3 regions of the Pseudomonas sp. P9_2 genome follow, and region 3 is predicted to be linked to each of the others. Evidence: predicted binding sites of a transcription regulator. Region 3 holds the regulator's gene; each other region holds the start of a gene.
What was found. Region 3 encodes sigma-54, which starts transcription at its own class of promoters, with help from an activator protein. Its sites were predicted from a motif close to ANTGGCATNNANNTTGCTNT; they were not measured.

Region 1 (2,269 bases), 2.5 Mb from region 3:
AGTCACCCTTGTCGTTCTTGGTGCTGGCATTGAAGGTGTAAGTGCCGGCGGGGGCGACCTCGCCCTTGTCGTTCTTGCCGTCCCAGATAAAGCTCTGGCTGCCGGCACTCTGCGCGCCCATATCCACGGTGCGCACGACGTTGCCGTCCTTGTCGGTGATTTTGACGGAAACGTTGCCCACCGCCGATGGCACCTCTACCGAACCGTTCATGCTCTTGCTGGTATCAACCATGGCTTTGTCGGTCTGGATAATGATCGACCGCCCCACCAGCGATGAAGCCTGCAGCGCTTGCGAAGAGCTGAAGTTGCTGGAGATGTTATTCACCGAGTCGTTCAGGGTGTTGATGCCTTCCAGGCTGCTGAACTGGGCAAGTTGGGCCACGAACGCGCCGTTGTCCTGGGGCGACAGCGGGTTCTGGTTTTTCAGCTGGGTTACCAGTAACTGCAGGAATGCGTCCTTGCCCAACGCCTGGTTGCCAGTGGCTGCTTTGGAAACATTCGAGACATTGTTCGAAGCGTCCTTGACCTTGGAATTGAACAGGTCCTGGACTGCCGTGTTGTTTGACGTATCAACGATGGCCATTATTTGGCGCCCCTTATTACTGACCCAGGGTCAGGACCTTCTGCATCATGGCTTTGGCGGTGTTCATCATTTCCGCATTGGTCTGGAACGAACGACTGGCGGAGATCATGTCAGCCATTTCCTCGACCACGTTGACGTTGGGGTAGTAGACGTAACCCTTTTCGTTCGCGGCCGGATGGTTGGGCTCGTAACGGGCCTCCAGGTTGCTCTGGTCTTCGACCACACCCAGCACCTGCACGCCGGAGCCGGCTGCGTCCTGGTTCTGGAACAACGAATCGCTGCCACCGGCCTGGCCACCCTGGAACATGGTGGCAAACACCGGGTGACGGGCACGGTAAGTCTGGTCAATGCTCGAAGAGACGGTCTCGGCGTTGGCGATGTTACTGGCGACGGTGTTCAAACGCGTGGTCTGCGCGCTCATGCCACTGCCGGCAATATTGAAAACACTGGACAGGGACATGGCTTATTCTCCACGCAGGGCTGACATCAGCCCTTTGAATTTGCTGTTGAGCAGGGTAAAGCTGGCCTGGAAATTCACCGAGTTCTCGGCGTAGTTCGATTGCTCCAACTGCGCGTCGACGGTGTTCTGGTCGATCGACGGCTGCATCGGCGTGCGATACAGCAACGACTCGTCACCCTTGCTCAGGCCTTGCGCTTCGATATGACGGCTGTTGGTCATGTTCAAGGCGAAGGTGCCGTTCCTGGTCTTGTCTTGCTGTGCGGCGAGCACGGCAGAGAAGTCCAGGTCCCGAGCCTTGTAGTTCGGGGTATCGGCGTTGGCAATGTTATTGGCCAGGACTTCGGCACGCTGGGCGCGAAAGCCCAGGGCTTGTTCATGGATACCGAGCGCTTTATCGAAGCTGATGCTCATGGCGGAAACCTTTAGGCTGACCTGCTGTTCGTTAGCAGGGTTATAGCAAGGTGCGTGCCAGTCTTTCAGGAGCCCGTATATCAAGGGTTTCGAGGGTAGGTGCCGGCGACTATGCCAGAAAAGCGGCAACGGGTTTCCGCGTGGCGCCAGTAAAGCGGCAATGGGGAGTTGCCGCTTTCTTCAACGTTGCCGCAGAAACAAATGTGGGAGGGGGCTCGCTCCCGATAGCGGTGTATCAGTGATAAAGACATCAACTGAACCACCGCTATCGGGAGCAAGCCCCCTCCCACACTTTAACTGCGTGCGACTTACTTGGCCTGGTAGATGATCCCCGGGCTGCACTGCACCATCTGGTAATGGTCCGGCAGGCCATTCAAGGCTTCGGAAGCGCCGAGGAACAGGTAACCGCCGCGCTTGAGCGTGCCGTGGATGCGCAGCAGGATGTCTTTCTTCACTTCGGCCGAGAAATAGATCAGCACGTTGCGGCAGAACACCATGTCGAACTTGCCCAGGCTGGCGTAGCTGTCGAGCAGGTTGAACGAGCGAAACTCCACGCGGTTCTTGATCGGTGCCTTGATCGCCCAGCGCCCGGCGCCTTTGGGGTCGAAGTAACGCTGCAGGCGCTCCTGGGATAAACCGCGGCCCAGGGCCAGGCTGTCGTACTCACCGGTCTTGCAGTTGGTAAGCATGGTGCCGGACAAGTCGGTAGCAACAATTTGCGCGCCGGCTTTCAACTGGCCCATGTTGGTTCGCTCGAACTCGTCGATGGACATCGAGATCGAGTAGGGTTCCTGCCCCGACGAACAGGCCGCCGA
Region 2 (2,269 bases), 2.1 Mb from region 3:
GCCCGGAGCGGGCTCGCCACCATCGATGGCAGGGTCATTGCGGTTGCTGGTTTGGGGATCGTTGGATGTAGACATGGCATACCTCTTCACAGACCGGTGATAAATCTTTACCGCGTAAAGCTAAGGCGCCACGTGCCCCAGTGAAGTTCCGTCCGATTGCTCAGCGCAGTGGATTGTCCACCTGGATATAAAACGCATAGATGCCCAACACCAGCCAGAACACCATGAACAACCACGGCGCGCGCATGGAAAACAGCAACGACTTGCGATAGCCCTTGTGACTGGACTCCATTTCGGAAAACAGCGGCGATTCATCGTAGGCCAGGCCCATCACCGGCTCGCTGCGCAGCAATTCGCTTTGCTTGTAGTGCCAGTGATCAATGATCTGGTAGGCCGCGCGTATGCCAGGCCAGGCGTTGAGCGAGCTGAGAATACCCAGCGCGGCGAGGATCACCGGTACCACAAGCGTGAACAGCTTGCCCCATTCCGGGTTGAGGTTGCCCATGCCGGACACGAAGGCGATCACCAGAAACGATTGCGCAGTGAGGTAAGCGTCGGTGCGGTTGGCCAAGATGCTGGTTTCGTACTGGATCTCGCGCCGGTAGAAGTCGAGGCGATCCTTGGGCGAGCCGAAGATCTTGGCGTTGTGTTCGCTATGGTCGGTCAGGGCCGCTTCCGGCGTGTTTGGGGAGATGATTCGGGGCACAACGATGCTCCACAAAGTGACGGGACTCATTAGAAGAATCGGGCATGGATGAAGTTCAAGTTTCTTATGCACCAAGTCAGGGCGCCCTCTGCCCCCTTGTGGTGAGCCCGCTTCTGTGGCGAGCGAGCTTGCTCGCGCTGGGCTGCGCAGCGGCCCCCACAAAAGCGCGAGCGCTGCGCACTCCAGCGCGTGCAAGCTCGCTCGCCACAGCTAATCGCCACCTTGTGTGCGTTCCGGCACATCCCTTGCTTTATCCATTCATCTACCCGAAAACAGGAGCATTCGTTACCCCGCGACCCAGCCGACTCCATAAGAAAGTAAGGACCAGGCCTGTTGGCACCCTCAGCCACGGGCTCATAAGAACATGCGTTTTTAAGCGGCAGTGCCACCCAGGAAATCCTCGGCACTGACAAGGTACTGGAATGGCTCGAACTTTCTTCGATGAAATGAATGACGCAAACGGCGTATGCCGTGCCCACTATCAGGATTTTTCCCGCTGGCTGGCCAACACGCCGCCGGAACTGCTGGCCCAGCGTCGCCGTGAAGCCGATTTGCTGTTCCATCGCGCCGGGATCACCTTCACCCTGTATGGAGACGAGCAAGACACCGAACGCCTGATTCCCTTCGACATCATCCCCCGCAGCATCCCCGCCAGTGAGTGGAGCCTGATCGAGCGCGGCTGTATCCAGCGGGTCAACGCACTGAATATGTTCCTCGCCGACATCTACCACGACCAGCGCATTATCAAGGCCGGGATCATTCCGGCAGAACAGGTGCTGGGCAACGAGGGCTATCAGAAGGCGATGGTCGGCCTGGACCTGCACCGCGACATTTACTCGCACATCTCCGGTGTCGACCTGGTACGCGACGGCGACGGCACCTATTACGTGCTCGAAGACAACCTGCGTACCCCCAGCGGCGTGAGCTACATGCTCGAAGACCGCAAGATGATGATGCGCCTGTTCCCGGAAGTGTTCGCCAAGCAACGCATTGCACCGGTGGACCACTACCCCAACCTGCTGCTCAAGACCTTGAAAAGCGCCAGCCGCCTCGATAACCCCAATGTGGTGGTATTGACCCCTGGGCGCTTCAACAGCGCTTTTTTCGAACACGCGTTCCTGGCGCGGGAAATGGGCGTTGAGTTGGTCGAAGGCGCCGATTTGTTCGTGCACGACCTCAAGGTATTCATGCGCACCACCGATGGCCCCAAGGCGGTAGACGTGATCTACCGGCGCATCGACGACGCCTTCCTTGACCCCGAGGCGTTCAACCCCAAGTCAATGCTCGGCGTACCCGGCCTGGTGGCGGCCTACTGCGCGGGTAATGTGGTGCTCGCCAACGCGATCGGCACCGGGGTGGCTGACGACAAGTCGATCTACCCCTATGTGCCGGCGATGATCCGCTTCTATCTGGACGAGGAGCCGGTGCTGCAAAACGTGCCGACCTTCCAGTGCCGCAAGCCCGATGAACTGTCCCATGTGCTGGCCAACCTGGAGCAACTGGTGGTCAAGGAAACCCAGGGTTCCGGCGGCTACGGCATGTTGGTGGGCCCCGCCTCCAGCG
Region 3 (2,269 bases):
CGACCTCCATGATGACCTGCACGTTGGTGATCTTGTCAAAATGCCCCGCAAGCTTGTTCAGCTTGCTCTCGGTGTATTCACGCAGGGGCTTGGTGACTTCCAGCTGGTGTCCACTGATGTTGACTTGCATACAGCTTCTCCTTCGTTGCCAGTGCATAAAGCGGTGGGCAGGAATACCCACCACTGGAACGCTGTGGCCCGCCCGTCACATCAACCGCTTACGCTCGCTGGAAGGCGCGATCCCAAGGGACTCGCGGTACTTGGCGACGGTTCGACGGGCGACCTGAATGCCTTGTGCCTCCAGTAAACCAGCGATCTTGCTGTCACTCAACGGCTTTTTCTGATTTTCCGCGGCAACCAGTTTTTTGATGATCGCGCGGATCGCCGTGGACGAGCATTCGCCGCCTTCGGAGGTGCTGACGTGACTGGAGAAAAAGTATTTCAGCTCATAAATACCACGGGGGGTATGCATGAATTTTTGCGTGGTTACCCGGGAAATTGTCGATTCATGCATGCCTACCGCTTCGGCGATATCGTGCAGCACCAGCGGCTTCATGGCTTCGTCGCCGTATTCCAGGAACCCGCGCTGGTGCTCGACGATCTGGGTGGCGACTTTCATCAGGGTTTCGTTGCGGCTTTGCAGGCTTTTGATGAACCACCGCGCTTCCTGCAACTGGTTGCGCATGAAGGTATTGTCGGCGCTGGTATCGGCGCGGCGCACAAAACCTGCGTATTGCGGGTTGACCCGCAGGCGTGGCACCGATTCCTGGTTCAACTCCACCAGCCAGCGCTCGTTGTCCTTGCGCACGATCACGTCGGGAACCACGTATTCGGCTTCGCTGGATTCAATCTGCGAACCGGGGCGCGGGTTGAGGCTTTGCACCAGCTCGATGACCTGGCGCAAGTCGTCTTCCTTGAGCTTCATGCGGCGCATCAACTGGCTGTAGTCGCGGCTACCCAGCAGATCGATGTAGTCGCTGACCAGGCGCTGGGCCTCGGCGAGCCATGGCGTCTTGGCAGGCAACTGGCGCAGTTGCAGCAGCAGGCACTCGCTGAGCGTGCGGGCGCCGATGCCGGCGGGCTCGAATTGCTGGATGCGGTGCAGGACGGCTTCGATTTCGTCCAGCTCGATGTCCAGTTCCGGGTCGAAGGCTTCGAGGATCTCGTCGAGGGTTTCGTCCAGGTAACCCTGGTTATTGATGCAATCGATGAGGGTAACCGCGATCAGGCGATCAGTGTCCGACATCGGCGCCAGGTTGAGTTGCCACAGCAAGTGGCTCTGCAGGCTCTCGCCAGCCGAGGTGCGGGTGGTGAAGTCCCACTCGTCATCATCATTGCTCGGCAGGCTGCTGGCGCTGGTCTGGTACACGTCTTCCCATGCGGTATCCACGGGAAGCTCGTTGGGAATGCGTTCGTTCCATTCGCCTTCTTCCAGGTTGTCCACCGTAGGGGCGGTTTCCTGGTAGGAGGGTTCCTGCACGTCGGGATTGGGTTTTTGCTCGATGTTGTCGGCCAGTGGGTCGGCATTGTCGAAGTCGTCGCCTTCTTCCTGGCGTTCGAGCATCGGATTGGACTCCAGGGCCTCCTGGATTTCCTGCTGCAGGTCCAGGGTCGACAATTGGAGCAGGCGGATGGCCTGTTGCAGCTGCGGTGTCATCGTCAGCTGCTGGCCCATTCTCAGGACTAGCGATGGTTTCATGGCAGGGGCTTAACACCTTATTCGCCGGCGCAATGCGCCATCCACGACAGGGCGCGTGAGCGCCAACATAAGCAAATTATATGCCTGATATCAGGGCCTTTGCCTAGAGCGCGGTAACAATAAAAAAACCAAGGTTTCTATTGACTCCTGCGCGCTCCGGCGAAAGGCGCGATACCACTCCGTCTACAGGCGGAACTCGTGACCCAGGTAAACTTCCTTGACCAGTTCATTGGCCAGGATGGTCTCGGCGTCGCCTTCAGCAATCAACTGACCATCGTTGACGATATAGGCGGTTTCACAGATATCCAGCGTCTCACGGACGTTGTGGTCGGTGATCAGCACGCCAATACCCTTGGCCTTGAGGTGGTGAATGATCTGCTTGATATCGCCGACCGAAATCGGGTCAACGCCGGCAAACGGCTCATCCAGCAGGATGAACTTCGGTGCGGTGGCCAGGGCGCGGGCGATTTCCACGCGGCGGCGCTCACCACCGGACAGGCTCATGCCGAGGTTGTCGCGAATATGGTTGATGTGGAACTCCTGCAACAGGCTTTCCAGCTCTTTGCGGCG

Region 1: the regulator sigma-54 is predicted to act here: its motif matches at 1,497-1,516, upstream of flgB (flagellar basal body rod protein FlgB).
Region 2: the regulator sigma-54 is predicted to act here: its motif matches at 939-958, upstream of QMK52_RS20975 (circularly permuted type 2 ATP-grasp protein).

What each region holds. Positions count from the first base shown of each region.
Region 1 covers NZ_CP125376.1:3,170,888-3,173,156, reverse strand. The annotation lists gene flgD (flagellar hook assembly protein FlgD) at 1-583, opposite strand, end outside; gene flgC (flagellar basal body rod protein FlgC) at 600-1,043, opposite strand; gene flgB (flagellar basal body rod protein FlgB) at 1,047-1,454, opposite strand; gene cheR (protein-glutamate O-methyltransferase CheR) at 1,763-2,269, opposite strand, start outside.
Region 2 covers NZ_CP125376.1:4,706,720-4,708,988, reverse strand. The annotation lists gene QMK52_RS20985 (hypothetical protein) at 1-75, opposite strand, end outside; gene QMK52_RS20980 (hypothetical protein) at 161-706, opposite strand; gene QMK52_RS20975 (circularly permuted type 2 ATP-grasp protein) at 1,129-2,269, shown strand, end outside.
Region 3 covers NZ_CP125376.1:623,279-625,547, reverse strand. The annotation lists gene hpf (ribosome hibernation-promoting factor, HPF/YfiA family) at 1-130, opposite strand, end outside; gene QMK52_RS02685 (RNA polymerase factor sigma-54) at 206-1,699, opposite strand; gene lptB (LPS export ABC transporter ATP-binding protein) at 1,883-2,269, opposite strand, start outside.